2 regions of the Kribbella sp. NPDC050124 genome follow, and region 2 is predicted to be linked to the other one. Evidence: riboswitches for the same ligand, from Rfam matches in the RefSeq annotation. Region 2 holds a riboswitch; the other holds the start of a gene.

Region 1 (15,431 bases), on a different contig from region 2:
GTACGAGCCTGTCCATCAGTACGCCACCCCGACCGGCTGGTTGATGGTGTTGGGAGTGGTGAGGGCGGCCAACATGAGGTGGGCAACGTCGGCGCGCGAGATGGTGAAGCCGCGGGAGACAGTGCCGCCGACCACCGTGCGATACGTACCGGTCAGTCTGCCGTTGGTGAGCTTCGGTGGGCGGACGATCGTCCAGTCGGCGTCGCTGGTCCTGATGTCGCCCTCCATCACCCGAAGGTCGGCGTACACGTCGGCCGCGACCGCGTTCATCATCGGCAGCAGGAGACGCCGGTTGACGAAGCTCTCGTCCGGGGCGTCTGGGCCCAGAGGCGCCGCGCTCACCGCGACAAAGCGCCGTACACCGGTCTTCCTCATCGCCGCGAGGATCGAGCGAGTGCTGCCGGAGGCGACCGGCCCGTCCTTGCGCCCGCGCGGCCCGACACCGGAGATGACCGCGTCGCTCCCGTCCACCGCCTCCACGAGCGGCTCGGCCGAGGTCAGTCCGGGGACCCGGACCACCTCGAGTTTGGGATGCGCCACGTCGTACGACGACGACGCGCGCACCACCGCCGCCACCTCGTGCCCCGCATCGAGCGCCTGCCGTACGACGTGACCGCCGATCCCGCCCGTCGCACCGAAAACCGTGAGCCTCATCCGTACTCCTCCTGCGCTATCGTCAGTCAAGTCATCTGCACCTCATATAGTACGGAAATCATAGTATATGGAACAGGCGCAACCGGGTGATCCCCGTCACCGCCGGCGGACGACGTACTGAACGACTACACCCAGGACGAGCTCGAAGTGATCGCCGGCTTCCTCCGGCGCGGCGCCGAGGCCGGCCGATCCGCGACCGAGACGCTGGGTCAGGACTCGTAGAGGTTCAGGAGAGTGCGGCCGAGGGCTGCCAGCTCGGTTCGCAGTTCTGGTGGGTCCAGGACCTCGAGGGAGTTGCCGAAGCGGGACAGGGTCGCGGCGGCGTTGCCGATGGACTCGATCGGGATGGTGACCGTCACGCTGCCGTCCTCGGCCGGATCGGCGGCGGCGACTGCCTTCACCAGGGTCGGGAAGGACACGTCGTGCATGTGCGCGGCGAGGTGCGGCGACACGCGTACGACGGCCTCGGCTGTGAAGCGGGTCTGGTCGAAGCCGGCCAGGCGTTCCTGCCAGAAGCCCGGGAGGTCGAAGTCGGCCGGGCGCTCGAACTCCTCGTCGGTCGGGGTGAGCTCGAGGATGCTGGAGACGCGGTAGGTCCGGATCCCGCCGGATGTTGCGGCGACGACGTACCAGGCGCCGTTCTTGAGGACGAGTCCGTACGGTTCGAGCACGCGCTCGACCTCGCGGGGCGCCTCCCAGCGGCGGTACAGGACCTTGATCCGGCGGTCGTGCAGTACAGCGTCGGCGACGGCGGACAGGTGGGGCGAGTTCTCGGCGTCCTGGTACCAGGCGGGCAGATCGAGGTGGAAGCGGTTCTTCAGCCGACCGGCGCGGTCGCGTTGATCCGGGGCGAGCGCGGCCAGCAGCTTGAGCTCGGCCGCACTCGTCTCCGCGGTGAGACCGAGCGCTGCGGCAGCGCCGGGCATGCCGACGAGGAAGAGCGCGGCGGCCTCCTGCTCGGTGAGTCCGGTCAGCTTCGTGCGGTATCCCTCGACTAGGCGATAACCGCCGGCTCTGCCCTGGTCGGCGTACACGGGCACGCCTGCTGCGGCGAGCGCCTCAACGTCGCGGTAGATCGTGCGGAGCGAGACCTCCAGCTCGTCGGCGAGCTCGCGCGCGGTCAGCTGCCGGCGGGTCTGCAGCAACAGCAGAATCGACAGCAGCCGGCTTGAACGCATGTCACGAGGTTAGCTCCGAACACTGCCACTCGCTGTCAGGTATCGATCGGATGCTGGCTGCATGACGACATGGACCAAGGTGACCGGCGACTTCGACTTCCTGAACGGGTACTTCGACGTCCGGCACCGAACCCTGAAGCAGGTCTTCGTGGGCTGCGACGAGTGGAACGAGTTCGAGGGCACCACGACGGCGCGCACGCACTTCGACGGGGCGATCAGCATCGACGAGATGCGGTTCCCATCGAGGTCGTCGTACGGGATGTCGGTGCGGCTGTTCGACCCGGAGGCCAAGGAGTGGAGCATCTGGTGGATCGACGGCCGCACCATGGAGCTCTACCCGCCCGTCCGCGGCGGCTGGACGGCCGACGGCACGTCCTGCCGGCTCGTCGGCGCGGACGAGGTGGTGAACGGGCAGACCGTGATGGTCAGCTACGAGTGGTCCGACATCACCGAGCAGACCGCGCACTGGGAGCAGTGCTACTCCAACGACGGCGGCGAGACCTGGGAACTCAACTGGGTCATGGACTTCACTCGCCGGGACACGCCGCCCCCGCCCCTCGACGTACCGAAGCTGACCGGCGACTTCGACTTCCTCGTCGGGCGCTGGGACATGCACAACAGCCGGCGGAAGCCCGCGCTGGGTTCGCCGGCCGAGTGGTACGACGTCGAGTCGCAGATGGAGGTGTGGTCGTACTTCGACGGTGCGGTCAGCTTCGACGAGGGGTGGTTCCCGACCGAAGGGTTCCGGGGCGCGACGCTGCGGATCTACAACCCGACGTCGAAGACGTGGGCCATCCACTGGATCAACAGCCTCCGCGGCCACCTGGAAACCCCCGTGATCGGCTCCTTCACCGACGACGGCACCGGCACCTTCGAAGGCCCCGACACCTGGGAAGGCCAACCAATCGACGTCCGCTTCACCTGGACCCCCGGCACCGACAAAGCCGCCTGGCAACAATCCTTCTCCACCGACAACGGCCACACCTGGACCCCCAACTGGAAAATGCAACACACCCGAACCAGCTAGTCCTCCCCACGCGCTACCCAGCTGCTCAGCTGTGGCCTTCACTGCGCGCAGCCTCGGACTCGCCTTCCAGTACAAGCCGGAAGCCACTGGGGGTTCTCAGGATCAGCCGCCGATAGCTCCAGCCTGGGGCGGGATCGTTCTGCTCGAGCTCGAAGTCCACCGCCGCGGCTCGGCAGCGCTCCATCGCGGCGTCGACGTCGGTGACTGCGATCTGCCAGGTGAGCACGCTTGGGGGGTCGTTCGGTGTGAGCGCTTGCTGGATACCGAAATGGATGCTGTCGGTGCCGAACGCGATGAACGACGGGTATTCCGGCCCCTCGTAGATCACCGGGAAACCCAGCCGTTCGTAGAACTCCCGTTCGGCCGCGAGGTCGGCGACGTTCAGAACAGGTGCGAGCCGGCTGAACAGGGCATGGCCCGAGGTTTCCATCGTCTTGTTGGTAGCGGTTGTGTTCTCCACGCGCATCTCCACTCGTCCGATCTGTCATCCAAGGCTCAACGCTGACACCTGAAGTTGGCTCGGCCAAGCTCGATGGCCTCAAAGTCATCAACGGCCGCGCGCGGGAACCAGGGAGCGCGCCTAGCGGTCGCGACGAAGGAGTGGCTGCATAGCGCGCGCGGGAAGGACTGCGTGGAGGGTCAAGGTGAGGGCCAGGATCAACGCGGCGACGGCGGGGAGGGCGGGTGCGGGGGTGCCGGCGGCTAGGGCTACGCCGCCTAGGGCGCTGCCTAGGGCGCAGCCGAGGGCGATGGCGCTGCCGTTTAGGGCCATGACTATGGCTGCGGAGTCGGGGGCGAGGGCGGCTAGGCGGGCCTGTTGGGGGACTGCCGCGCCGCCGTTGCCGATGCCGGCGGCGAAGAACCACAGCAAACCGACAACAGCCACCACACCGCTGACCTTGAACACCAGCGCGGCCAGCACCGCGTCCACAAGCAGCCCGATCAGTACGACGGTCAGCACCCGGAGCGCACCGAAGCGGTCAGTCAGCCGCCCGGTGACCGCGTTGCCGAGCATGCTGGCCAGGCCGTAGCCGAACATGACGAGGATGATCATCCACTCGCCGGGAAAGGCAGGTGCGAGGATCAGCGTGGCGTAGGTGAAGCAGGTGTAGCTGCTGCAAAGGATGCCCGTCGTGACGAGCAGGCCGGCCAGCAGTCGTGGTTGACCGAGCGGGCGCAGCCGGTCGGCCAACGTGCCGGCCGGCAAATGCAAGCGCGGAAGCTTCAGCACGATCCCGGCCAACGCGATGGTCCCCACCGCCGCGACCAGAATCATCGGGAACCGCCAGCTCGACTGCCCGAGCACCAAACCGACCGGCACGCCAAGCGCAGTCGCCGCCATCCACCCGCCGAGCACAAACGACAACGCCTTGCCGTGATCCTTGGCCGGCGTCAACGCGATCACATAACCGGTAACAGCCGCATTGAGCAGGCATCCCCCAAGCGCCGCCACCACCCGCCCGCCGAGGGCCACCGAATACCCAGGCGCGAGTCCCACGACCAGATTCCCCACGACGAACACACCCAACGAAAGCGCGATCGTCCGCCGCCGCTCCCAGCGACTGGTCGCCGTACTGAGCAACGGCGCCGCCAGAGCCGACGTCAACGCAAACGCCGACACCAACTGCCCGGCCACCGCCTCGACCACCCGCAAATCCGAAGCAATCGCCGGCAACAACCCAGCCAGCACATATCCGTCGATCCCCGTCGAGAACGTTGCCACCGCCAACCAAATCAGCGGCCGGTACCTCACAGGTCGCGGACAAACGTGAACATGCTCCGCCCCAGCACCAGCGGCTCAGGCACACCGCGATACCGATGTACGCCGACCCCGAAACCAGCCTCCGGATCGGACACGAACACCCGCTCGAACCCGCGCTCCTCGAACCACTCGCAAATCGCCGGCACCCGATCCGGCGCGCCCCGATGCCGAGTCCAGATCACCGTGCCGCCGGCCTTGCTCAATTGCCGGCACGTGTCGGCAGTCCGCTCGATGTCCGCGTCCACGATATTGCCGAACACTCCACACGCCAGCACGACGTCCGCCGGCACCAGCCCCCGGTATTGATCCGTCAACGCCGCATCGCCCTCGACCACCTCGACGTCGGTCAGCCCCGCGACCCGGATCGCCTCCGCGGCAACCGCCGTACTGCGTGGATCCAACTCGACCAGCCGGGCCCGCACATCGTCACGACGTGGGTGCCCGGGCAGCACCTCGAGCAGGTCGCGGCCCTCGCCGGCGCAGAGACTCACCACCGTCAGCGGGCCGGGCGGCGCAGCATCCAGCGCCAGCCGGAGCTGCGCCTGCACAACCTCCAGACGCCGCGCGAGGAACGAACCGGGTACGTCGTAGTCGCCGTGCCAGCGGTGCCAGTCCATGAGGCTAAAGGCTACGGATCGCCACCAGGGTCGAGAGCGCGGCCTGGGTTGCCTCGTAGCCCTTGTCCTCGCGGCTGTCCGGGAGCCCGGCGCGGTCCAGCGCCTGCGGGTCGTTGTCACACGTGAGTACGCCGAAGCCGATCGGGACGCCCGTACTCACGCCGACCTGCATCAGGCCCTCGGTCGCGGCCTGGCAGACGTACTCGAAGTGCGGGGTATCCCCGCGGATCACGACTCCGAGCGCGATCACCGCGTCGTACCCGCTCTTCGCCGCGTGCAACGTCGCGACCGGGAGCTCGAAGGATCCCGGCACCCGGATCACCGTGTAATCGGTGACGCCGGACTCGTCCAGCGCGCGGATCGCCCCGGCCACCAGGGCGTCGGTGACCTTCGGGTGCCACTGCGCTCCGACGATCGCGACGCGGGCGCCGTCGGCCCGCGGGGTCTCGATGGTGGGTGCTCCACTGCCCGACATCAGCCGGCTCCGTTCTCTTCGGCGAGGACACCGGCGGGCAGGTGGTGGCCCATCCGGTCGCGCTTGGTCCGCAGGTACCGCAGGTTGTGTTCGGTCGGGTCGATCGAGATGCCCCGGCGCTCGACCACATCGATGCCGTAGCCCTGGACGCCGGCCAGCTTGTCCGGGTTGTTGGTCAGCAGCCGGACGGACGTGACACCGAGGTCGGCCAGGATCTGCGCGCCGGTGCCGTAGTCACGGGCGTCCGCGGGCAGCCCGAGGTCCAGGTTCGCGTCGACCGTGTCGCGGCCCGCGTCCTGCAGCTCGTACGCCTGCAGCTTGTGCAGCAGCCCGATCCCACGGCCCTCGTGCCCACGCAGGTACACGACGACACCGCCCTCGGCCGCCACCTGACGCAGCGCCTCGTCCAGCTGCGGACCACAGTCACACCGCAGTGACCCGAACACGTCACCGGTCAGGCATTCCGAGTGCAGTCGCACCAGCGTCGGCCCGTCCCCGATCTCGCCGCGGACCAGCGCCAGCTGCTCCGACCCGTCGACGACGTTCCGGTAGCCGTGGGCAACGAAATCGCCGTACTGGGTCGGCAGGGTGGTGGTCGCGACGCGCTGGATCTGGCTCTCGGTACGGCGCCGGTAGCGAATCAGATCGTCGATCGACACCAGCACCAGCCCGTGCTCGTCGGCGAACTCACGCAGCTCCGGGCCGCGCTTCATCGTGCCGTCGTCGTTCACGAGCTCCGAGATCACCGCAGCCGGCGTCAGCCCGGCCAGCCGGGCCAGGTCGATCGACGCCTCGGTGTGCCCCGGCCGCACCAAGACGCCGCCGTCGCGGGCGCGGAGCGGGAACACGTGCCCCGGCTGGACGACGTCGTACGGCTCGGACGCGGAGTCGGTCAGCACCCGGATCGTCCGGGCCCGGTCGGCGGCCGAGATCCCGGTGCTGACGCCGTCGCGGGCATCGACCGAGATCGTGTACGCCGTCCGCATCCGCTCCCGGTTGTGCGGGGTCATCAGCGGGATGCCGAGCCGGTCCAGCTCGGCGCCCTCCATCGGGACGCAGACCACGCCGGAGCTGTACCGGATCAGGAACGCCAGCAGCTCCGGTGTCGCCTTGGACGCGGCGAAGATCAGGTCGCCCTCGTTCTCGCGGTCCTCGTCGTCGACCACGATCACCGGCCGCCCGGCCCGCATCTCGTCGATCGCGTGCTCGATCGTGTCCAGCTTCAGCACATCACCCATGTCAGCCCACCACCACTGGTTCCGGAGCCACGGTCCGCTCCCGGTTCTGGATCCGCCACCAGGAGGCGAACCCGACGACACAGAACAACCCGTAGACGATGTACATCGTCGCCGACGGGTAGAACTTCGCCTGGATCAGCAGCGGTACGCCGACCACGTCGACGGCGATCCAGATCAGCCAGAACTCGACGAACCCGCGAGCCATCCCGTACGTCGCGAGGATCGAGCCGGTCAGGATCCACGCGTCCCACTGCGGTCCCCACGAGCCGAGCTCGCGCAGGACGACGTACGAGATCGCGTAGAGGACGACCGCGATGCCGAGAAGTTCGAGCCGTTCACGCGTGGTCGCCCACCGCGGCTGCACTGCCTTGCCCGCACCGCCGTGGCGGGTCTGGTACCAGCGGTACCAGCCGTAGAGGCTGACCAGCGCGAAGAACACCTGGCGACCGGCCTGACCCCATAGATCCTTGTCCTGCGGCGTGTCGAAGATGCCGCCGACGAAGACGGTGAACAGCAGGACGTTGCCGACGATGCCGACCGGCCACGCGGCGACCAGCCGGCGCATGCCGAACAGGGCGCTGCCCAGGCCGAACACGTTGCCGACGATCTCGCGAACGAGCACCGGCGAGCCGGCGATCTCCACCTCCGAGTGCAGCAACCAGTCGATCACTGGTCCCCTCCTTTGGCGGTGAGCAGCCGCTCGACGTACTTGGCGATCACGTCGACCTCGAGGTTGACCGTGTCGCCGACCGCGTTGCGGCCGAGCACAGTCAGCTCGAGCGTGGTCGGGATCAGGCTGACCCCGAAGGTTCCGGTCGCGTCGTCCACGTCGGTGACGGTCAGGGAGACGCCGTCGATGGCGATCGAGCCCTTCTCGGCGACGTACTTGAGGATCTCGGGCGTGGTCGCGACGCGAACGTCCTCCCAGTGCTCGGCCGGCGTGCGGCTCGCGATCGTCCCGGTGCCGTCCACATGGCCCTGGACGATGTGCCCACCGAGCCGGGCGTGAGCCGTGACCGCACGCTCGAGGTTGACGCTCGAGCCCTTGTCCAGGCTGCCCAGGCTGGTCCGCTTCAGGGTTTCGCGCATCACGTCGGCGGTGAAGACGCCGGCACCGTGCTCGATCACCGTCAGGCAGCAGCCGTTGACCGCGATCGAGTCGCCATGCCCGGCGTCCTCGGTCACCTTCGGGCCCCGAATGGTGAGCCGGGCGGCGTCTCCGTCCAGCAGGTCCAGCGACTCGACGGTGCCGAGTTCTTCGATGATGCCGGTGAACATCTACTTCCCTCCAAGAGGAGTCAGGGTCAGCCGGACGTCGTCGCCGAGACGGGTGACGTCCGCTAGCTTGAACCGCCGAAGGTGGTCGATCGATTCCGCGCCGAGATCGCCGATCGCGGCGTACCCGGAGCCGAGCACGGCCGGGGCGACGTACGCGACGATCTGGTCGACCAGCTGGGCGCGCAGGAAGGCGGCGGCCAGCGTCGGGCCGCCCTCGAGCCAGAGGTGCCGGATGTGGTGGTCGTCGAGCTGCCGGAGCACCTCGGCGGGGTCGTGCGTCGGCAGGATCAGTGTCCGCGCGCGGTCGTTGCGGACCCTCGCGGTCTCCGGGATCTCCCGGTCGCCGACCACGACCCGCAGCGGCTGCCGGGCCGCCGGTACGTCGTGCTCGTCGCGGACCGTCAGCTCCGGGTCGTCGTCCAGCACGGTCTGGGTGCCGACGGCAATCGCGTCGCACTCGGCCCGCTTGCGGTGTACGTCGGCGCGCGCGATCGGTCCCGTGATCCACTTGCTGGTCCGGTCCGGCGCGGCCGACCGCCCGTCCAAGGTAGTCGCGAACTTCCAGGTGACGAACGGGCGGCCCATCCGGACGCTGTGCAGCCACACGTGGTTGACCGCCTCGGCCTCCTCCTGCAGCACGCCCTCGATGACCTGGATGTTCTTGTTCCGGAGCGTCTCGGCGCCGCCGGCGGCCTGCCTGTTTGGGTCCGGTACGGCGTACACGACCCGCGCGACACCGGCCTCGATCAACGCGTCGGCACACGGCCCGGTCCGGCCGGTGTGGTTGCACGGTTCGAGCGTCACGTACGCCGTACCGCCGCGGGCCCGGTCGCCGGCCATCGTCAGCGCCACGATCTCGGCATGGGGGCCACCGGCAACGGCATGGAAGCCCTCACCGACCGGATGCCCGTCCCGGCCGGTGACGACACAGCCGACCACCGGGTTCGGGTGGGTGCTGCCGATACCCTTCGCGGCCAGCTCGATCGCACGCCGCATCCAGGCGACGTCGATCGGCGAAGCGTTGTTCACTCACGGTCCCTCGTTGTCACGGACGCACTCCGGGGGTCGTGACAACCGGCGCAAACGCACTGCCGTCCGGGGGTCGCTCGCCGCACCTCGCGGCAGACCTTGTGGGTCGCGTTGCCGAACGTCAGAGCGCACCCGCCGATCGCGTGCGCCTCCCATCCGGACTTTCACCGTCGGTCCCGGAATTCCACCAGGTCAACCGGCCGCTCAACTGCTGCGGCCGGGTCGCGGACTGTCACCGCCGGCTCGGAATTACACCGACCCCGGAGCACGCGAGTGGGTTCACTCGTACTTCAAGTGTGCCACCCCCACCCCACCCCACCAGGACCCAGGTCACATCCTGGTCACCCCCACCCAACGCTCACCCCCACCCTCAGCCCCACCCCAACGCCCACGACAAGCGCCCGCACCCCCCTCAGGCCACCCCACCCCAACGCCCAGGACAAGCGGCCGCACCCCACCCCAACGCCCAGGACAAGCGGCCACACCCGACCCCATCAGCCCAGCGCCACCCCACCCAACCACCTTCGCGACCATGCCCCGGCCGCCGGTTTGGTTCACTGTCGGCGGGCTGATCCCCACCGACAGCTGTTTCACCGCTGACGGGTTACAGCACGGCATCGGTGCGATAACCCGGCAGTGACTGGTAGGTCGAGGTGGCTGGGGGCTCGTGGTGGTTGGGGTGGGCTCGGCTGGTGGGGCGGTAGGTTTTCGTCGGTGGAGGCGTTTGCGGGGCGGTATCGGCTGATCGATCTGATCGGGACCGGCGGGATGGGCTCGGTGTGGCGGGCGTGGGACCTGCGGCGGTCGGCGTACGTGGCGGCGAAGGTGCTCGGGCAGCACGACGCCGCGACCCTGCTGCGGTTCGTCCGGGAGCAGTCGCTGCGGATCGAGCACCCGCACGTGGTGGCGCCGCACGGGTGGGCGGCTGACGACGACAAGGTCGTGTTCGCGATGGACCTCGTCCGCGGCGGCTCGGTTGCGACCCTGCTCGGCGACCACGGCCCACTACCGACGTCGTACGTCGCCGTACTGCTCGACCAACTGCTGCACGGCCTGTCCGCAGTACACGCGGCCGGCGTCGTACACCGCGACCTCAAACCCGCCAACCTGCTCCTCGACGCCACCGGCAAGGGCCGCCCGCACCTGCGCCTGTCCGACTTCGGCATCGCCGGCCTGCTCGACGAACCCCGGATGACCCGTCACAGCACAATCCTCGGCACCCCCGGCTACATTGCCCCCGAACAACTCGCCGGCGCCGATCCCGACCCCCGCCAGGACCTCTACACAGTCGGCGCCGTCGCCGCCGAACTCCTCACCGGCGAACGCCCCGGCCCCGACGGCAAACTCCCACCCGTCGAAGGCCCCCTCGCCGAGTTCATCCACCGCAGTACGGCGACCGACCCCACTCACCGCCCCACCACAGCCCGCGGTGCCGGCCGCCTCCTGGCCGAGTCCGGCGCCCTCCCACCCACCTCCACCACCCCCTGGTCCACCCACCCCGACTCCCCCGAAGTCTTCGACCAACTCCCACCCCTCCCACCCCCATGGACCCCCACCGGCCCACCCCCAACCAACCCCATCCCAGCCCCAACCCCACCACCATCAACCACCAACCCCGCCCACTACCCAACCCCGCCGCCCGCCCCAGAACCCACCACCCCAACAACCCCGACATCAACCACAGGCCCCGCCGACGCCAGCGTCGCCGCCCGCCCCGCCATACCCACCCCCGCCCGAATCCACCCCTCGCACACCCCCGCCACATCCCCGACCACCTCGGCATCACCCGCCTCGGCATCCCCCGCCTCCGCTACCACCACCCAGGCCGCTCGCCCCGGCAGTCGCCTGCTCGTCTGGGTCGCCTCGTTGAGCTTCACCGGAGCACTAGCCCTCCTAGGAACAGCCACCTGGCTCGTCCTCAAGTAGCACCAAACCCCAGACGGCTCCGGAGCTTGAGAAGCGCCCCATGACCGCTTGGTCAGCAGCAGGTCCGCTCAGCTCGCCGTACGGCGGTCGAGCCGGAGCTCCGGCGGTCCGGCGGTCGAGTCGGCGGTCCGGCGTTAGGCGGGCGGTCCGGCGTTAGGGCGGGCGGACGGCGGTGAGTTGGCCGTGTGTCTGCTGACCGAGTTCTGCAACGTCGGTTGGAGGGACCGGTTGGCCCACCGAGGGTTTGCACGTTGCTGACGCGTGCGAGGCGCCGGGGTGGAGTGGGGCGAGGGCAGGCCATGGCGTTGGTTGGCTCGGAGTTGCCCGTGCGATCGGGTGTCCAAGGGCTGGAGGCCCGCTAGCCGCAGGCTCCTGGCTCCTCCTTAACTGAGGCCTGACGCGGGGCAGGTTCCAGGGGCTACTGAGGCGGGATGCGTCACGGGTGAGATCAACAGCACGGCGCCGGCTGACGTGGGCAGAGCCCGGGCTGTGGGCCCGGGCTCTGGTGGGGTGCGTGGCGGGTTAGTTGTACGGCGGTTGGGACGGGCGTTGGCCGCGTTGGTTGGGGTGGCCGCTGGGATTGGGGTGGTTGGGGTACTGCTGGGGGCCGGAGCGCCATGCGGTGGCGCTTGGTTGGGTTATGGCGGGCTTTCGGCGAAGGCGGAGGAGGGCTAGGGCGCCTACCAGGAGGAGGACTACGCCGCCGCCGGAGAGGCCGGCGATGAGGGCGATGGGGGTGGTGTCGGTGGAGTTGGGCGGGTTGCCCTGGACGGGGCCGCCGGCCTGGGGGGTGCTGCCGTTTTCGTTCTCGTTGCCGGATTCCGAGGGGGTGGCGGTCGGTGACGGGGTGACTGAGGTGCCGGCGACGGGGGTGGCGCCGTCGACGTACTCGGGCTTGCCGGTGCCCGGCGTACCGACCACTCCGACTGTCAGCGTGATCGGGACAGTGAAGGCCCTGTCGTTGTCCTTGCGGGTGAGTGAGACGGCGACGTAGTACTCGCCGGGCATCGAGGTGCCGGTGTCCTGGTTGTTGGCGCCGTTTCGGTTCAGGTAGCGGATCTCCTTGGTGGTGATCGCCTGGACCGTGCCCTGCCTGGTCAGCACGCCGCGCTTGCCTGCTCCTCCCGGCACGTTCTTCGCGAACACCGAGTACACGTCTTCACCGATCGGTGAGATCAGTGCCGTGTCCAGGTAACGAGTACCTCCGAGTGCCTCACTGGTCGCTGCGCCGAGCTTCGGCACCGTGAACTGGGCCTGGATCCGCTGACCCCAGTCCGCCTTCACGCGGTACAGCTGAAGCTCGCCCGGCATGATCGTCGTCTTGTAGCTGCCGGGCTCGAGCAAGGGAGCGTCCGGGAAGCTCGATCCGGGGACGATCTCGCGCGGGGTCGTGCCCGGCATCTGGGTCCACACCGGGTCGCCGGCCTCTGCGGGCAGGTTCGCCGTCGACGTCACCGGCGGCTCCTCGTCGATCCGCAGCTCGAACGGCACACCCTTGAGTTCGCGGAAGTCCTTGCCCGGTGAGACTGTCAGCACCAGTTGCTCTTCGTCGGCGCACTCCTTCTGCCAATCCGACCAGCTCGAGGCGGTGCCAGTCGCCAGTCCTTGGTCGCTGCCGAACACCCGCGGATAGCTCCAGCCACACTGGTCGCCGCCGAGGGTCTTCAGCTTCACCTCGGCCTGGACCACCAGCTCTTCGCTCGGGATTCGCCGGAAGCTCACCCCGGCCCGCAGGGTGGATCCCTTGATGCTGCGCTTGATCAGGTAGTAGAGGGCGGTCTCGTCGCCGCCGAACGTGTCCGAGTAGTGGCCCGGGGCAACAACCGGCGCACCTTCCTGCTGCGGCCCACCGTGGATCGGGGTACCGGAGATGCGGAACGGGCGGAACGCTCGGGTCGACAGGCGGTCCAGGCCGGCCTCGAGGTCGATGGTGGAGTCCGCGTCGTAGTAGTCGCCGCGGCCTTCGCGGGCGACGCACTGCAGCTGGGTGCGGGCCTTTCCGCCGACGCGGAAGCCGACGACGTCGATCTTCAGGTCGATGCCCTGCTTGGCGATCGACCGCGCCACCTCGCACGGGTCGGGCGCGCAGGTCGCCTCACCGTCGGAGACGAGCACGATCGTGCGCTGACCGGTCGGACCGAGGTCCTTCGCGGCTTGCTGCAGCGCGTACCCGATCGGGGTCTCGCCGTACGGCTTGTACTTCGCGATCGCGGCCTGCAACTGTGGCCGGTTGTCCGTCCCGATCGGCACCGTCAGCTGGGTATCCGTGCACGCGCCGGGCTGGCTGCGCTTGAAGACCGTCGCGCCGTACACCCGCAGGCCTACCTCGGCCTCCGCTGGGAGCTTGGTCATGACGCGACCCAGGGCGGTGCGCGCGGCGACGATCTTGGTCTGCCCGTCGCCAGCCGGCTCTTTCATCGAGCCGGACGAGTCGAGCACCAGGACCAGCTTGCTGTTGCCCGGGTCGGGATCGGCGTACGCGGACCCGGTCGCCAGGCCGGCCAGTAGGGCGGTCAGCGTGATGGCGAGGATCGCCCACACCGCGGGGCGGCGGTGCCGCTGCAGAGCCGTCATCGTTTCCTCCAGTGAGATTCGCTGCCGCAAACACTGACCGTTTGCGATCGCAAATGTCAAGCGGCGATCCACACCTCTTGCGCGTGCCACCTCGTCCACAAGTCGCGGGAGGCGACTGGAAATTCGCGTTCGCAACTGCGAAGATGGTTTGCAGTCGCTATCACGGCGGCGGTCGGAGGGGTTCACAGACATGGATCAGACAGCGCACAACCTGCAGCAGCAGACCGAACTGTACGGCGAGCCGCTCGGTGAGCTCGTTCGCCGAGTGGTCGGGCCACTCGGGCTGACGCAAGGCGGCGTGGCCCAGGTGATCGGGCTGTCTGCGCCGATGCTTTCGCAACTGATGAGCGCCCAGCGGGTGAAGATCGGCAATCCGGCGGTGGTCTCGCGACTGAAGGCGCTCGACGATCTCGCCCACCTGGCGATGATTGGGGAGGTCAGGGAGTACGACATCCCGGGAGCGCTCGATGCGATCCGGGGCGCCACCGGGGCGTTCACACGGTCTGACCCGACTACACACCTGCCGAGACCGGGGTCCGGCGGGTCCGCGCAGGCGGGCGGTGGGTCCGGGCAGACGCCGGGTGGGTCCGGGCAGGCGGCCGGTGGGGCCGGGCACGCGGTTGGCCAGCCCGGGCAGGTGGGCGGTGGATCCGGGCAGGCCGGCGGCCATCCAGGGCAGGCAGGTGGCCAGGCGGGGCAAGTGGCTGGGGCGGCGTTTGCTACGCCGCCGATGCTGGGTGGCGACGGGGCAGCTTTGGGGCAGGGGCACGCTGGGTTGTCGGCGGCGGCTGCAGGCTCTGTGGTGGGGCAGCCGCCGGCGCGGGCCGTCGTACGTGAGATTCAGGATCTGTTTCGGGCTGTTGCTTCGGCGGACGAGGTCCAGCGGGCGGCGGGCGCGATCGCGGGCGAGTCGCCTGCGCTGGCCGAGTTGCTGCTGACGTACGGCGCCGGCCGGACGGCGGACGCACTCGCGCACTACGAGCAACATCACGGCTGACCACCACAGGCGTCGAGCCGATCCGGTAGGTGGGGCGAGCGACGAGGCGTCGGCCCGGCAGCGGCCGATGCGGTGAGTGATGCGGCGGCCGACGCGGGCGGTGACGCGGGCGGTGATGCGATGCCCGATGCACGGAGAACCCGATCCGGACCTTCTGGCCCGGCTCGTGGTGGGCGGGTGATGCGGTCGGCGATGCGGCGGCCGACCCGGGCAGTGAGGGTGCTGGGCGATGCGGGTGATGAGGTGCTGGGCGATGGGGTGGGTGGGTGATGCGGTCGGTGATACGGCGGCCGACGCGGGCGGTGACGTGCTGGCCGATGCGATGGGTGGGTGATGCGGTCGGCGAAGCGGCGGCCGACCCGGGTGGTGAGGGTGCTGGGCGATGCGAGCGGTGACGTGCTGGCCGATGCGATGGGTGGGTGATGCGGTCGGCGAAGCGGCGGCCGACCCGGGCGGTGAGGGTGCTGGGCGATGCGGGTGGTGAGGTGCTGGGCGATGGGGTGTGGGTGGGTGATGCTCGACACGTCTTGGGGGGGTGGGGTGTGGCCGGGGTCACGGGGATTGGTTTAGATGCTGGGGTTTTGGGTGGGATATAGCACGGGGTGGGTGGACATTGTGGGGGTGTCTCAGTGGGTGTCGGGGTGGAATGGCGCGGGTGGGGGTGGTGTTGGGTTCG
Region 2 (15,431 bases):
GTCGGACGCCTCGACCGGGTGGCCGAGCAGGTCGGCCTGGGTCTGCATCAACAGCCCGGAGACGGTCGCGCCGCCGTCGGCGCGGAGCCGCCCGGGAGTGCCCGGGATAGTGTCGACGATGTCGCAGATCTGGTGCGCGACCGCGTCCACGGACGCCCGCGCGATGTGGGCTCGGGTGGTCGAACTGCTCATCCCGGTCAGCGCGGCACGGGCGTTGCGATCCCAGTGCGGCGCCCCGAGCCCAGCGAACGCCGGCACGAGTACGACGCCGCCCGCATCCGGCACGGTGTCCGCGAGCTCTACGAGTGCACCGACGTCGGGCACGCCGAGCATGCCGGCCGTCCACGCGAGCGCCGCGCCGGACGACACGATGTTCCCTTCGAGCGCGTAGAGCGGCTGATCCGTCAGCCACGCGAGCGTGCAACCGTCGGCGACGAACGCGTCGACCGGCGTCATCACCGACGACCCGGTCCCGTAGGTCGCCTTGATCATCCCGGGCTGCGTGCATCCCTGCCCGTACATCGCGGCGTGCGAGTCGGCCAGTACGGCGACGATCGGGATCCCGTCGGCGAGTCCCGGAACGCCTTTGGTGTGGCCGAATCCGCCGTTCGACGGCCGCACCTCCGGCAGGACCGACCGCGGTACGCCGAAGGCCTCGAGCAACGACGTGGACCAGTCGAGGTCGAGAACGTCGTACAGCAAGGTGCGGGACGCGTTGCCGGCCTCTGTTAGATGCTCTTGGCAACCAGTCAGGCGATGGACCAGCCAGGAGTCGACGGTGCCGACGCGATCGGGTTTCGCGTTCTCGAGCAGCCAGTGCAGCTTGGGGGCGGAGAACATCGCGTCCACCCGCAGACCGGTGCGCTCGCGGACCAGGTCATCGAGCTCAGTTGGCAGCGCGGCGCACCAGGATGTCGTCCTGACGTCCTGCCAACCGATGACGGGCCCGACCGCCTCGCCTGTGTCATTCCACCCGACGACCGACTCACGCTGCGTGGACAAGGCGATCCCGACCACCTCAACCGCGCCGGCCGACGCCAAACACGCCGAGATCGCCGCGAGCACGCTCTGCCACAGCCCCTCGGCGTCCTGCTCCGCCCAGCCCGGCTGCGGCGTCGACAGGCCGACCGGCGCGGACCCGGTCGCCAGCACAGATCCGTCAGCGCCGACGAGCACCGCTTTCGAGTTGGTCGTGCCCTGGTCGACCGCAAGCACAGCAGATCCACCCACGTCGAGCGCCCTTTCGATCGGACAACTTTCAACCGAGGTCTTGACGGGACTCTAGCGCCGTGGTGAAACTCAGGTCGACAGGTTATGCACTACTGAATATCTATTCAAAGTGACGAGTCGAGGAGGTCAGCACAGGTGGCGAAGCCGAGTAGACGCCGGGTGATCATCAACACGGACGCCAAGAACGAGGCGGACGACCAGTTCGCGATCGTGCACGGGCTATTGTCGCCCACCTTCGACATCCGCGGGCTGATCGCCGCGCACTTCGGCACCCGGCGGTCGGACCGGAGCATGGCGGAGTCGCGCGAGGAGATCGACCTGCTGCTGGACCTGATGGACCTGACCGGCCAGGTCCCGGTCGCGGACGGGGCGCCGACCGGGATTCCGGACGAGCAGACCCCACTGGACTCGCCCGGCGCGCAGTTGATCATCGAGGAGTCGAAGCTGGCCTCGAAGGACGACCCGCTGTTCGTGTCGTTCCTCGGCCCGCTGACCGACATGGCCTCCGCGATCCTGCTGGACCCGGAGATCGTGCACCGGGACGTGATCGTGATCTGGATCGGCGGCCGCGGCTACCACGGCTACACGTCGTACCCGGGGATCGAGTTCAACCTGTCCAACGACATCCACGCCGCGAACGTGGTGTTCGGCTCCGGGATGACGGTCTGGCAGGTGCCCAGCGACGTGTACACCAAGGTCTCGGTGAGCTACGCGGAGCTCGACGAGAAGATCGGCGACGCCGGGCCGCTCGGCAAGTACCTGATCGAGCAGTTGCACGAGTGGAACGCCACCTACCACGGCGAGCCGATCGAGTCCCGGTCCCTCGGTGACTCACCCGCGATCGCCCTGATGCTGTACCCCCGCAGCGGGGACATGCGGGTCCGGCCGGCGCCGCGGTTCGGCGTCGACGGCTGGTACCTGCCCGGGACCGACAACCCCATCAGTGTCTGCGAGCAGGTCGACGTCCGGTTCCTGCTGGAGGACATGTTCGCCAAGATCCGCCGCTTTGCCCGCCAAAGGAGCAAGTCATGACAGGCAACACCTTCACCCGCCGTGGATTCCTGGGTCTCACGTCCGCCGCCGCAGCCGGCGTCGGTCTGTCCGCCTGCACCGGGGGTGGTGCGTCGACCAGCGGGAGCGGTGGCGCCACCGGCGCGGCCTCGAACAACCTGCGCCTGTTCACCTACGAGGGTGACGAGACGATCGGCCTGCTGAAGGCCCAGGTCAAGAAGTTCGACGAACAGAACGGTACGACGACGACCGTCGACAGCCTGCCCGGATCGGGCGCGGCCGTGTACCCGGACAAGCTGCGCACCGAGCTGCTCGGCGGGAAGGGCCCGGATGTGTGGCGGATCTGGGGCGGCCAGATCGGGGCGCCGTTCGCGAAGGCCAAGCAGGCGCTCGACCTGGCGCCGTACTACTCCAAGTACGGCTGGGACTCGAAGATCAACACCTCGGCGATCGGCGGGATGACGTTCGACGGCGTGAAGACCGGGGTGCCGTTCGTGTCCCTCGGGATCGGCGCCTGGTACAACAAGTCCCTGTTCGCGAAGGCCGGGGTGAGCGCCCCGCCGACGACGTACGCCGAGCTCGAGGCGATCAACGACAAGCTGGTCGCGGTCGGGGTGACTCCGCTCGGGACCGGGGGCAAGTACGGCTGGCACATCATGCGGCTGTTCGAGTACCTGCTCGAGCACACCGCCGGACCGGAGCTGCACGACAAGCTGCTGACCGGTGCCGAGAGCTGGGACCGGGCCGAGGTGGTCGAGGCGTTCACGCTGTTCAAGAAGTGGCAGGACAAGAAGTGGATGCCGCAGGGCGCGCTCGGTCTCGACCCGGCCGACATCGAACCGGCGTACGTCCAGGGCAAGACGGCGTACACGATCACCGGGCCGTGGACCGAGGCGGCCGCGATCCTGACCGCGAAGAAGAGCCCGGCCGCGTTCGGCAACTTCGAACTGCCCACCGACAAGCAGCCGGCCCGGCACTCGGGCTTCGTCGAGGGCTACATGATCAACGCCAAGACGGGCAACGCCGACAAGGCCGCGGCGCTGATCGACTTCATCGTGAAGCCCGAGACGCAGAAGGCGATGCAGGTCAGCGCCTCGACGGTCAAGGGCGCCGAGCCGGACCCGAAGGCGCTGCCGCTGTCGGCGGAGTGGGCGCAGAAGTACGGGAGCAACCCGTTCTACACGATCCAGGACCAGGCGTTCCCGAAGAAGGAGGCCGACCAGTACTTCAGCGTGCAGAGCGACCTGTTGCAGGGCTCGGTCACGCCGGACGCGGCGGCGAAGAAGATGCAGGAGATCGTCTCCGCCTGGGCGAAGGGCTGAGTAGGGCTCATGGCGACGGTCGCACTCTCCAAGCCTGCTAAGGCCGCGAAGGTCAAACGGGGTGGCAAGTGGTCACCCTGGTTGTTCGCCCTGCCCGCCTTGGTGGTGTACGTCGCGTTCCTGGTGTACCCGGCGTTGTCATCACTGTGGTTCAGCCTGACCGACTGGGACGGCCTGAGCGCGACGTACAGCTTCGTCGGGCTGCAGAACTACGTCGACCTGCCGAAGGACCCAGTCGTGGTCACGGCGGTCCGGAACAACGTGATCTGGACCGTCGTGACGATCGTGGTCCCGACCGTCATCGGGCTCGCGCTGGCGATCGCGCTGAACGGCAAGGTGCACGGCAAGCCGGTCCTGCGGCTGATCTTCTACACGCCCGCCGTGCTGCCGCTGGTCTCGATCGCCTCGATCTGGGGCTGGCTCTACAACCCGCAGTACGGCGCGATCAACTCCTTCCTGCGACTGCTCGGGCTGGACGGGTTGGCGCAGCCGTGGCTCGGGCAGGACTCGACCGCGTTGTGGGCGGTGATGGTGCCGGCCATCTGGTTGCGCACCGGCTTCCCGATGCTGCTCTACCTGGCCGCCCTGCAAGGGATCCCGAACGAGCTCTACGAGGCCGCGACGGTCGACGGCGCGAGCCGTTGGCAACAGTTCTGGCACGTCACGATGCCGAGCCTGCGGCCGGCCCACTACATCGTGCTGGCGTTGTCGCTGATCGACTCGTTCAAGGTCTTCGACATGATCTACGCGATGACGTACGGCGGCCCCGGTACGGCGACGCAGGTGATGGGCACGTGGATGTACGCCAACGTCTTCCAGTACTACCAGGCCGGTTACGGCACCGCGATCGCCGTGGTGATCACCCTGGTGGCGATCGCCGTCGGCATCCCGTACGTCCGGTCCCAGACGAAGGAGGCGTCATGACTGTGCTTTTGGCCGGGCCTCCGGCGCCGGCGTGGTCATGGGGCTGGAACTCCCGGCCTTCCCTCGTCACTCCAGTCGCTTCGCTCCCTCCGCTCCTCAGTCCAGGCCGGGAGGCCCCATGACCTCGATCGCACCGGTCCGGGTGGACGCGCCCGTCGTACCGAAGGAAACCGAGCCGGTCAGTCAGCAGTCGAAGGGCCGTAAGGGCCTGGTCATCACGTTGGTGCTCGTGGTGGTGGCGCTGTTCTGGATCTCGCCGCTGGCGTTGCTGGTGGTCACCGCGGTCCGGCCGCTGGCGGACTTCGTCGGCAACGGGCCGCTGTCCTGGCCGGACCAGTTCACCTGGTCGAACTTCAAGGACGCCTGGGGGATCGGCAACTTCGCCACCACCTACCGCAACAGCGCGCTGCTGGCGCTGATCAAGGTGCCGCTCGGCGTGCTGCTCGCGGCGATGCTCGGGTTCGCGCTGGCCAAGCTGCGGATGAAATTCCGCACCACGGTGATGTTCGCGGTGTTCCTCGGGCTGACCATCCCGATCTACATCACCATCGTGCCGGTCTTCATCATGATGCGCCAAGCCGGTGCGACCGACAGCATCTTCGGGCTGATCGGGCCGTACCTGGCGTTCGGCATCCCGTTCGAGGTGCTGGTGCTGCAGTCGTTCTTCCGGCAGATCCCGGACGAGATCATCGAGGCGGCCAAGGTCGACGGCGCCGGCGACTGGCGGGTGTTCTTCACGATCATCCTGCCGCTGTCCCTGCCCGCCCTGGTCACGGTCGCGATCCTGGACGCGGTGGCGACCTGGAACGAGTTCCTGTTCGCGTTGATCCTGCTGAACTCCGACGCCAACAAGACGATCCCGGTCGGACTGCTCAACTTCCAGGGCCAGTTCGCCAACAACAACACCGGTCTCGCGGCGGGCATCCTGATCGCCGTGGTGCCGATCCTGATCGCGTACACCCTCCTGCAGCGCTGGATCGTCGGCGGCCTCACCGCCGGCTCTCTCAAAGGCTGACCGAAACCGCCCCACACGAAGGAGTAACCACCAATGACTGACATGCCGGTCTTCGGCGCGGGTATCTGGCACTTCGCGACCTACAAGGACCGCTACGCCACCGACGGGTACGGCGACCCCGTCGGACTGCTCGAACAGATCGACCGCGCCGGCGCCGTCGGCGACCTGTCCGTGGTCGACCTGAACTGGCCGTTCGCCGGGTACGACGGGACGCTGGACGAGGTCAAGGACGCGCTGCAGCGCAACAACCTCAAGGCGATCGCGATCACGCCGGAGATCTACACCCGCGACTTCGTCAAGGGATCCTTCACCAACCCCGACCCCGGCGTCCGCAAGCAGGCGCTGGAGCTGATGCACAACGCCACCGAGCAGGCCTTGGACCTGGGCTGCTCGTACGTGAAGCTCTGGCCCGGCCAGGACGGCTGGGACTACCCGTTCCAGGTGGACTACCACGACATCTGGAACCTGGCGCTGGACGGCCTGAAGGAGCTCGTCTCCGCGCACCCGGACATCAACTTCGTGATCGAGTACAAGCCCCGTGAGCCGCGGGTGAAGATCATCTTCCCGAACGTCGCCCGGACGCTGCTCGGAATCGAGAAGATCGGCCTGCCCAACCTCGGCATCCTGCTCGACTTCGGGCACTCGCTGTACGGCCAGGAGACCCCGGCCGACGCCGCCCAGCTGGCGATCGACTACAACCGGCTGTTCGCGATCGACGTGAACGACAACCTGCGTGGCTGGGACGACGACATGGTGGTCGGCTCGGTGCACCTGGTCGAGACGTTCGAGTTCTTCCACACGCTGCGAAAGAACAACTGGGAGGGTGTCTGGCAGCTGGACCAGTTCCCGTTCCGCGAGGACAGTGTCGAGGCGGCCAAGCAGGCGATCCGTTTCCTCAAGGCGGTGCACCACGCGCTCGACGTACTGGACGACGAGGCGTTGGCCGCGGCGCAGGCGTCGCACGACGCGCTGGCCGCCCAGAAGCTGGTCCAGAAGGTGCTGCTGAGCTCGATGGCGGAGATCGTATGAGTCTGACGGTCGAACACACGACGATGCCGGTGCTGGGCAGGCTGCCGATCCACAGCAGCCGGGCCGAGCAGGTGGCGCACATCGCCGAGGCGGCCCGGCAGATCCGGATCCAGGACCTCAAGCTGGTCCACCACGCCGGCGCCGGCCACATCGGCGGCGACTTCTCCGCCATCGACATCCTGGCCACCCTGTACGGCGCGGTGCTCGACATCACGCCGGAGACGGTGGCCGATCCCGAGCGCGACCGGTTCATCCTGAGCAAGGGGCACGTCGCCGGCGCGCTGTACACCACGCTGGCCACCTTCGGGTTCCTGCCGGTCGACGAGCTCGCCACCTTCCTCAAGCCCGAGTCCGCCCTGAACGGGCACCCGAACCGGAACAAGGTCGCCGGGGTCGAGGCGAACACCGGTCCGCTCGGCCACGGGCTGCCGGTCGCGGTCGGGCACGCGCTGTCGGCCAAGCTGGACGTGTCGATGCGCCGGACCTACGTGCTGGTCGGCGACGGCGAGCTGCAGGAGGGCAGCAACTGGGAGGCGATGATGGCGGCCTCGCAGTACCAGCTGGACCGGCTGACCGTGATCGTCGACCGGAACCGGCTGCAGCAGGGCGCCACCACCAAGGAGACCAACGACCTGGATCCGCTGCCGGAGAAGGCGATGGCGTTCGGGTTCGCGGTGGTGGAGGTGAACGGCCATGACCACGGCGAGCTGCTCGACGTGCTGTCCGCCGTACCCTTCCGGCCCGGCAAGCCGACCTTCGTGATCGCCCACACGCACAAGGGGCACCCGATCTCGTTCATGAGCAACAACGTCGCCTGGCACCACCGGGTGCCGGACGCGGCGGAGTTCCGGCAGGCGCTGACCGAGCTGGAAGCTGTTGTTCCCGGATACGCCAAGGAGCAGGCATGACCGTTGTCGACACCACCTCGATCGCGGACCAGCCGCGGTACGACTGCCGGGACGCGTACGTCGAGACGCTTGCCGAGCTCGCGCACGCGGACCACCGGATCGTCGGGGTGGTGAACGACTCGGTCGGGTCCAGCAAGCTGAACAGCTTCCGCAAGGCGTTCCCGGACCGGTTGATCAACGTCGGGATCGCCGAGCAGGACATGGTCGGCGTCGCGTCCGGCCTGGCCAACGGCGGCCGGATCCCGTTCGTCTCGGCCGCGTCCTGCTTTCTGACCGGCCGCGCGCTGGAGCAGATCAAGGCCGACGTCGCCTACTCGAACACGAACGTGAAGCTGTGCGGGATGAGCCCGGGCGTCGCGTACGGCGAACTCGGCCCGACACACCATTCGATCGAGGACATCGCCTGGCTGCGCGCGATCTCCAACATGACCGTGATCGTCCCGGCCGACCCGATCGAGACCGCGGCCGCGCTGCGCTGGGCGGCGGCTTCGGACGGGCCGGTGTTCATCCGGGTCAGCCGGATGAGCGTGCCGAAGGTGTACGCCGACGACTACGAGTTCCGGCTGGGCAAGGCGATCACGGTCCGGGGCGGCGACGACGTGACGCTGATCAGCAACGGGACCGTGCTGTGGCGGGCGCTGGCCGCGGCCGAACAGCTCGCCACCGAAGGGATCTCGGCCCGGGTGCTGTCGATGCCGACGGTGAAACCGCTCGACGTCGAGGCCGTGGTCGCGGCCGCGCGGGAGACGGCCGGCATCGTCACCGCGGAAGAGGCGGTGTCCGGTGGCGGCCTCGGCGGTGCGGTCGCGGAGACCGTCGTACAGCAGCATCCGGCGCGGGTGTCGATCCTCGGGATCCCCGAGTTCGCGCCCACGGGGTCGGCCGGGTACCTGCTGGACCGCTACAGGCTCTCGCCGGAGGGCATCGCGGACTCCGCCCGCCAACTGGTCAAGACAAGTAGCTGACCAGGTCGGCGATCGAGATCATCGCGAAACCGTGAGTGTCGGCGAACGCACGCAGGTCGGGCCCGGTCATCAGGGTGCCGTCGTCGTTCATCAGTTCGCCGATCACGCCGACCGGCGGCAGCCCGGCCAGCCGGACGAGCTCGACGGTGGCCTCGGTGTGACCGGGCCGCTGCCGGACACCACCTTCCACTGCCCGCAGCGGGAGGATGTGACCGGGCCGGATCAGGTCCGTGGGCTGCGCCGCAACGTCGGCCAGCACGCGGACGGTCCGGGCCCGGTCGGCGGCCGAGATGCCGGTACCGATCCCGCTGCTCGCGTCGACCGACACCGTGTACGCGGTCAGCAGACTGTCCTGGTTGTCCGGCACCATCAGCGGCAGCTCGAGCCGGTCGAGGACCTCCGGCGCGGCCGGTGCGCAGACGTAACCGCTGGTGTGCCGGACCAGCAACGCCATCAGTTCGGGGGTCGCCAGGCTCGCGGCGAAGGTCAGGTCGCCCTCGTTCTCGCGGTCCTCGTCGTCGACGACCACGACGGGCCGTCCCAGGGCGATCTCGTCGATCGCGCGCTGGATGGTGTCCAAGTGCGTGGGTGCTGTCGCGGAATGCACGGTCGTTGTCCTCTCGGCCTGGCACTCCGGGGCAACGACAAGCTCCGCGGGCACGTCCGGCCACGACGACGGCAGCGCACCGCGAAGACTGCCACGTGCGTCTTCCCATCCGGACTTTCACCGTCGGTCCCGGAGTTCCACCGGGTCAACCGCAGTTCCTTGCGGAGCTGCGGGTCGCGGACTGTCACCGCCGGCTCGGAATTTCACCGACCCCAGAGCACGTGTGGTCTTGCTGTTCGCCGGTCAGTCTATCCGTCTCAACCACCCTTGGAGTGTCATGTCCATCTCAGTCTGGCGTGAGGTCGAGCTGTCGCTGACCCGCACTCACGACGAGCCGTACGCCGCCGAGGAGTGGGCGGACTTCGAGCACGAGAGCGGTCTCCGGCTGCGGCGTCCTGCGTTCTGGGACGGCGGTGACATCTGGCGGGTCCGCTTCGCCGCGCCGTCACCCGGCCGGTGGACCTGGACGAGTGGCTCGGACAGCGGCGAGCTCGACGTGGAACCGGCCGATCCTGACCAAAACAACCCGTTCTACGCGCACGGCTTCTGGCGGATGTCGCCCGGCGGCCGCAGTCTGGTGCACGCGGACGGCACGCCCGCCATCCTCGCCGGGGACACTGCGTGGGCGCTGCCCTGGCGAGCGACCCCCGAGCAGGTCCGGGAGTACGCCGCCGACCGGCAGGCCAAGGGGTTCAACGCCGTCCTCCTGATGACCGTGCAACCGGACATGCGTGCTGTCGGTCCGCGCGACCGGACCCAGGACGAGGGCTTCGCGGTCGGCTTCGAGGACCTCGCCGACGGACACCTGAACCAGTTGAACGTCGAGTACTTCCAGTACCTCGACGAACTGCTCCGGATCCTGGTCGAGCACGGGCTGGTCCCGGTGCTCCAGCCTGTCTTCCACGGCTTCGGCTGGAAGGGCCTCGACGTCGCCGGCACCGTCGTACCGCCGGCGGAGTACGCCCGCTACTGCCGTTACCTGGTCGCCCGGTACGGCGCTCAACCGGCGATCTACCTGGTCGGCGGGGACGGCTCGGGTCGCGAGCCCCAGATCGCAGCCGGCGGGGCCGAGGTCCACGCGACGGACTGCTACGCCCAGCCGACGGGCATCCACTACCGCCCACACATCCATGCGGACGCCCACCAGGACGCGGACTGGCTGGACTTCCAGTGGTGCCAGACGGGCCACAGCGGTGAACACGTGCCCGAGCGGGTGGCGGACATGTGGCGCAATCAGCCCGTCAAGGCGATCGCGAATGGCGAACCGACGTACGAGAACACCGGGCGGACCGGCGTGGCGACCGGCTGGTGGCAGGGGCACGAGGCGTGGAGCAACCTGTGCGCGGGCGGCACGATGGGCGTCGTCTACGGCGCCGGCAGCCTGTGGCAGTGGAAGCTGCATCCCGACGAGCCGGGGCACTCGGACTACTTCGCTGCGCCGGGCGCGGGCTGGCGGGAGGCGGTCGGCTTCGAGGGGTCGTCGTACCTCGGTCTGCTCACCAAGATCCTGCGTGGACTGCCGACGACCGACATGGAACCGGACTGGACCCGGGTGATCTCCGGCCGGGCGCTGAGCGTGCCGGGGCGGCTGCTGGTCATCTATCGGGAGCACGGCGGCACGGTGCCGGTGTTCGACGACGACGTACCGCTGCCGTACACGATCGTGGACCCGCGCGACGGCTCGGTGGTGGCCACCGGCAAGCGCGACTCGCCGCGGGCCGTCCTCCCCGACGCCGGTGGACAGCCCCGCGTGTACATCTGCCTGGCTGACCTATAGTCGTCGTCTGTTAGGGGGTCTCGACGTGAACAACCGCGCGGTGCGCCAGCCAGGGCTGGACGAGTTGCGGCTGCTGGCGAAGGTGGCCCGGATGTACCACGAGAAGGGCATCCGGCAGCCGAAGATCGCGGCCGAGCTCAACCTGTCCCAGGCGCGGGTCTCGCGGATGCTCAAGCAAGCCGTCGAGGTCGGCATCGTGCACACCGTGGTGACCATGCCGAGCGGGGTGCACAGTGACCTCGAGGACGAGCTCCAGGGCCGGTACGGACTGCGGGACGCGGTCGTCGTCGACACCCTCGGGATGGCGGACGACGTCCTCCCGGCGCTCGGCTCGGGCGCCGCGGCGTACATCGACATGACGCTCACCGGCGGGCACGTCATCGGCATCTCGTCCTGGAGCGAGACGCTGATCAGCGCGGTCGACCGGATGCCGCGCAAGAGCGTGCCGGTCGTGGACCGGGTGGTGCAGATCGTCGGCGGGCTGGGTGACGCGGCGGTGCAGATGCAGGCGACCCGGCTGACGGCCCGGTTCGCCGAGCTGACCGGTGGGATGCCGGTCTACCTGCCCGCCCCGGGCCTGGTCGGGACCCCGGCGGTCCGGCGGGCGATGATGAACGACGTGTCCGTTCGGGACGTTCTGGGCACCTGGGGACAGCTCACCGACGCCCTGGTCGGGATCGGCAGCCTCGAGCCCTCGCCGCTGCTGCAGCGCAGTGGGAACGCGGTCGCGGAGGCCGACCAGGACGAGCTGCGCCGGCTCGGCGCGGTGGGCGACGTCTGTTTCCGGTTCTTCGACGAAGAGGGAAAGCACGTGCGCTCGACGTTCGACCAGCGAGTCATCGGGGTGACCGCCAAGGAGCTTTTGGCGGTGCCGCGCCGGATCGGGGTGGCCGGCGGCGACCGGAAGTTCTCCGCGATCCGGGCGGCCCTGCTCGGCGGCTGGGTCAACATCCTGATCACCGACCTGGCGATGGCCAACCGGCTGCTCGACGCCTGATGGATCGCGAGGAGCAGCAGGACGTCTACCGGACGCTCGACCTGGCCCTGCGGGTCGGCGAGGTGCTGCTGTCCAGCGGCGCCGGTACGGCGGACGCCACCGCGACCATCCTCGGGGTCACCGCGGCCGGCGGGCTGCGCGGCTGCGAGGTCGACATCACCTTCACCTCGATGGCGATCTCGTACCAGGCGGCGCCCGACGTCGCGCCGGAGACCCACATCCGCCTCGTCCGCTACCGCTCGCAGGACTTCTCCCGGCTGACCGATGTCGATCGGCTGGTACGGCGACTCGCCCGGGGCGACGTGACCCGGGACGAGGCGAGTCGTGAGCTGGCGCGGCTGACTTCGGCGGGACCGCCGTACCCGCGCTGGAGCGCCGTATTGGCCTGGGGTGTGATGGCGGGTGGCGCGACGCTGCTGCTCGGTGGCGGCTGGTTGATCACGCTGGTCGCGGTCCTGACCGCGATCGTGATCGACCTGAACAACCGCTGGTTCAACAGGCAGCGGCTGCCCGCGTTCTACCAGCAGGTCGCGGGCGCGTTCGTCGCCACCGCGGTCGCGTTGATCCTGTACGCCGTCCACGCGCCGGTGAAACCGTCACTGGTCGTTGCCGCGGGCATCATCATGCTGCTGGCCGGGATCGCGCTCACCGGTGCCGTCCAGGACGCGATCACCGGGTACTACGTGACCGCGGCGGCTCGAAGTCTCGAGGCGATGCTGCTGACCGGCGGGATCATCGCCGGGGTCAGCCTCGGACTCACGTTGGGGATCAAGCTCGGGCTGCACGTCGGCATCGAGGCGCAGACGATCCAGTTGGCGAATCTGCCGATCATGGTCGGATCCGGCGCGTTGATGGCGCTGGCTTTCGCCTACGCGTCGTACGCGCCGCCACGGGCGCTGCCGCCGGTCGCGATCATCGGGGCGCTCGGGTCACTCGTCTTCACGCTGATGACGCGGGCTTCGTTCGGACCGGCGTGGTCGACGGCGGCTGCGGCTTTCGTGGTCGGTCTCGGGAGCTACTCGCTGGGGCGTCGTACCGGGGTGCCGCCGCTGGTGGTCGTGGTCTCCGGCACCATTCCGCTGCTGCCGGGACTCACCATCTACAAGGGCCTGTACGAGCTGATGGGGCTCGGCAACCTGATCGGCATCGTCAGCCTGGCCACCGCGGTCGCGATCGGGGTCGCGCTCGCGTCCGGGGTGATCCTCGGCGAGTACGTCGCGCAGCCGATCCGCCGCGAGGCCCGGCGACTCGAGGATCGCCTCGCCGGGCCACGCTTGGTCGGACCCCGCCGTCCGATCCGTCGCCGGACCGCATCCCGCCGGTCTCGTCGACGGGCTGCCCAGACTCAGTAGCCGCCTCAGCCGATCTCCTCCAGGACGACGTCGTCCAGTTGCAGCCAGACGTCTTGGCCGCGGCCGAAGAAGCCGCCGTACAGCTGGATCAGGGACTCACGACCGGAGTCGAACTCGACGCTGACCTTCTCGTACGCCGGGTGTGCCCCGCTGGTCTTCTGCGCGATCGTGCTGCCGCGCAGGGTGCGGACGCCGAGCATCGTCTCGGTGTTGTTCTCCGCGGTCCGCATCCAGGCGGACAGGCGGTAGCGGTGATGCGGCCGGACGGCGACGTTCTGCTGCAGCTGGTGAGTGCCGATCGAGTCACGGACGTAGGCGTTGTTGGCGCCGCTGTGGCCGAGGTTCGTCCGGTCGATGCCGCCGCGACCGTTGAGCTGCCAGGGCGACGTCGGCGTACTGCCGGTCTGGTCCTCGAAGCCGGGATCCGTCACCAGGTTGGTGGCCTGACCGTCGTCGGTCAGCTTGGTGCGCATCAGGAACACGTTGTACGGGTCCCACTGCGACATCGTGAAGTACAGGTCCTCACCGGACGACCACGGGTGCATGTAGGTCCCGTAGAGGCCGGGGAAGTCCTTGCCCTTGACAACGACCTTCTCGCCGCTCCACGGACCGGTCAGCGACGTCGACGACCGCAGTACGACGGATGCTCGCGTCTCGTCCAGGTACATCATCAGCCACTTGCCGAGGTGCGCGTTCCACTGCACGGAGACCTCGCTGACCGGGCCGATCGCGATCGGCGCCGCGGCGCTCTCCTGCGGCGACCACGTCCGGCCGTCCCAGTATCGCCAGGCGCTCTTCTGCAGGACCAGCTTCTCCGGAACCCTGGCGATGTGCGCGTTGCCGAAGCGGCCGTTCGGCGTACCAATCATGTAGACAAAGCCCGAGGGGGTGTCGCGGACCAGGGCCACCATCTGGAAGTTGTTGTCCCACGCCTTGGTGTTCTGCCAGCGGGCGTTCGGGTCCTTGGTCCAGGTCTCGCCGTTGTCGTCGGAGTAGGCGAAGCCGGAGTAGTTCGTGAACCAGCTGCCGGCCGGACCCCAGTAGTTGACCGACATGTACTGCACGTACTGCCGCTTGCCTACCGCGATACCGCCGGTCGGGATCACGGTGTGCTCGTCCCGGTCGACCTTCTTGCAGTCCAGGAACTGCTTGGCGTGGCCGGGGTGGTCCTCGGCGGCCGAGTCCAGCGACATCCCGTCGGCCAGGTTGCGGTCCTTGCTGCGGAACAGCAGGTTGCAGCGCCAGTCGATGGTGGCCGGGTCGCCGGCGCCTCCGCCCGGTCCGGTCCAGCCGCTGCCGTAGCTGTCACCGAACGCGGTCAGGATCTCCTCCGAACCGTTGTCCCAGAGGATTCCGAGGTCGGTCGCCTTCAGGGCGAACCGCGCCTCGGTGTCGTTGATCGATCCGGGACCGGTCAGTTTGGCGACGCGTTCGGCGGGCGAGGGCACCGCTGACACCTGGGCTTCGGAGGTCTGGTCGGCCGGCACCAGGGCGGCTCCGATCAGCGCGGGCAGGACGAGTAGCAATCGTTTCCGCATGCGTTGTCTCCTCGGGCGGGGCAGAGCACGATCGTGAGAAATCGATTTCCGACGAACGTAGTCCTTCGTTGTCAACGGGTCAATGGCTGGGTGTGGTTTACTTCCTGCTGGTGCGATTCCAAGGTGTGACGGTCGGGAGCTTCCCGGGCCCGTCGGCTCCGCCGGTGGCGGAGTGACCCGGCGCTGACCGGGGCCACGCGGTGATACCCCGCTTCTAGCTCGGACCCCACGGTGGTCCCTGACCGGAACTCACAGCCGGAGAGCGAAGCATGTTCACAGGAAGAATCGAGCACACCGCGGCGGTCGTCGAGGTCGTCGGCGACGTCCTGCGAGTGAAGTCCGCGATCGCGGTCGCGCCGGGTGGGGCGGTCTGTCTCGACGGCGTCAGGTTCACCGCGGAGCCGGCGGGCGCCGGCGAGGTGCGGGTGAGCGTGACGGACGAGACCAGGCGCCGTACGACGCTGGACCGCGTCTCAGCCGGTACGACGATGAACGTCGAGCTCCCGATCGCCGCGGGCGACCGGATCGACGGGCACCTCGTGCAGGGGCACGTCGAGGGGGTCGGCAAGGTGCTCCGGGTCGCCGCCGAACCGGCCGGCCGCCGGGTCTGGATCAAGCCGCCGGATCGCCTGCTCGCGAAGCTGGTGGCGAAGACCTCGGTCGCGATCGACGGCGTGAGCATCACCGTGGCCGAGGTGCTGAAGGACCGGTTCTCGGTCGTCCTGGTGCCGAACACCCTCGAGAAGACGACGCTCG

The links. Region 2 has a riboswitch for FMN ahead of ribB (3,4-dihydroxy-2-butanone-4-phosphate synthase). Riboswitches for the same ligand answer to the same signal wherever they lie in the genome.
Region 1: linked by a shared signal. The riboswitch ahead of ribD (bifunctional diaminohydroxyphosphoribosylaminopyrimidine deaminase/5-amino-6-(5-phosphoribosylamino)uracil reductase RibD) and the one ahead of ribB (3,4-dihydroxy-2-butanone-4-phosphate synthase) in region 2 are both predicted to bind FMN.

What each region holds. Positions count from the first base shown of each region.
Region 1 is NZ_JBITJU010000008.1:261,137-276,567, reverse strand. Features, by position in the region: gene ACIBL3_RS21145 (anthrone oxygenase family protein) at 1-16, opposite strand, end outside; gene ACIBL3_RS21140 (NAD(P)-dependent oxidoreductase) at 16-654, opposite strand; gene ACIBL3_RS21135 (helix-turn-helix transcriptional regulator) at 864-1,832, opposite strand; gene ACIBL3_RS21130 (hypothetical protein) at 1,894-2,859, shown strand; gene ACIBL3_RS21125 (VOC family protein) at 2,885-3,325, opposite strand; gene ACIBL3_RS21120 (MFS transporter) at 3,440-4,582, opposite strand; gene ACIBL3_RS21115 (class I SAM-dependent methyltransferase) at 4,609-5,238, opposite strand; gene ribH (6,7-dimethyl-8-ribityllumazine synthase) at 5,243-5,713, opposite strand; gene ACIBL3_RS21105 (bifunctional 3,4-dihydroxy-2-butanone-4-phosphate synthase/GTP cyclohydrolase II) at 5,713-6,951, opposite strand; gene pnuC (nicotinamide riboside transporter PnuC) at 6,953-7,621, opposite strand; gene ACIBL3_RS21095 (riboflavin synthase) at 7,618-8,229, opposite strand; gene ribD (bifunctional diaminohydroxyphosphoribosylaminopyrimidine deaminase/5-amino-6-(5-phosphoribosylamino)uracil reductase RibD) at 8,230-9,258, opposite strand; FMN riboswitch at 9,398-9,531, opposite strand; gene ACIBL3_RS21085 (serine/threonine-protein kinase) at 9,973-11,184, shown strand; gene ACIBL3_RS21080 (VWA domain-containing protein) at 11,707-13,758, opposite strand; gene ACIBL3_RS21075 (hypothetical protein) at 13,949-14,755, shown strand.
Region 2 is NZ_JBITJU010000001.1:969,733-985,163, forward strand. Features, by position in the region: gene ACIBL3_RS04875 (FGGY family carbohydrate kinase) at 1-1,230, opposite strand, end outside; gene ACIBL3_RS04880 (nucleoside hydrolase) at 1,366-2,262, shown strand; gene ACIBL3_RS04885 (ABC transporter substrate-binding protein) at 2,259-3,563, shown strand; gene ACIBL3_RS04890 (carbohydrate ABC transporter permease) at 3,573-4,487, shown strand; gene ACIBL3_RS04895 (carbohydrate ABC transporter permease) at 4,606-5,502, shown strand; gene ACIBL3_RS04900 (sugar phosphate isomerase/epimerase family protein) at 5,536-6,531, shown strand; gene ACIBL3_RS04905 (transketolase) at 6,528-7,439, shown strand; gene ACIBL3_RS04910 (transketolase family protein) at 7,436-8,404, shown strand; gene ribB (3,4-dihydroxy-2-butanone-4-phosphate synthase) at 8,388-9,011, opposite strand; FMN riboswitch at 9,103-9,236, opposite strand; gene ACIBL3_RS04920 (DUF4038 domain-containing protein) at 9,289-10,788, shown strand; gene ACIBL3_RS04925 (sugar-binding transcriptional regulator) at 10,814-11,785, shown strand; gene ACIBL3_RS04930 (threonine/serine exporter ThrE family protein) at 11,785-13,137, shown strand; gene ACIBL3_RS04935 (DUF4185 domain-containing protein) at 13,143-14,675, opposite strand; gene ACIBL3_RS04940 (3,4-dihydroxy-2-butanone-4-phosphate synthase) at 14,945-15,431, shown strand, end outside.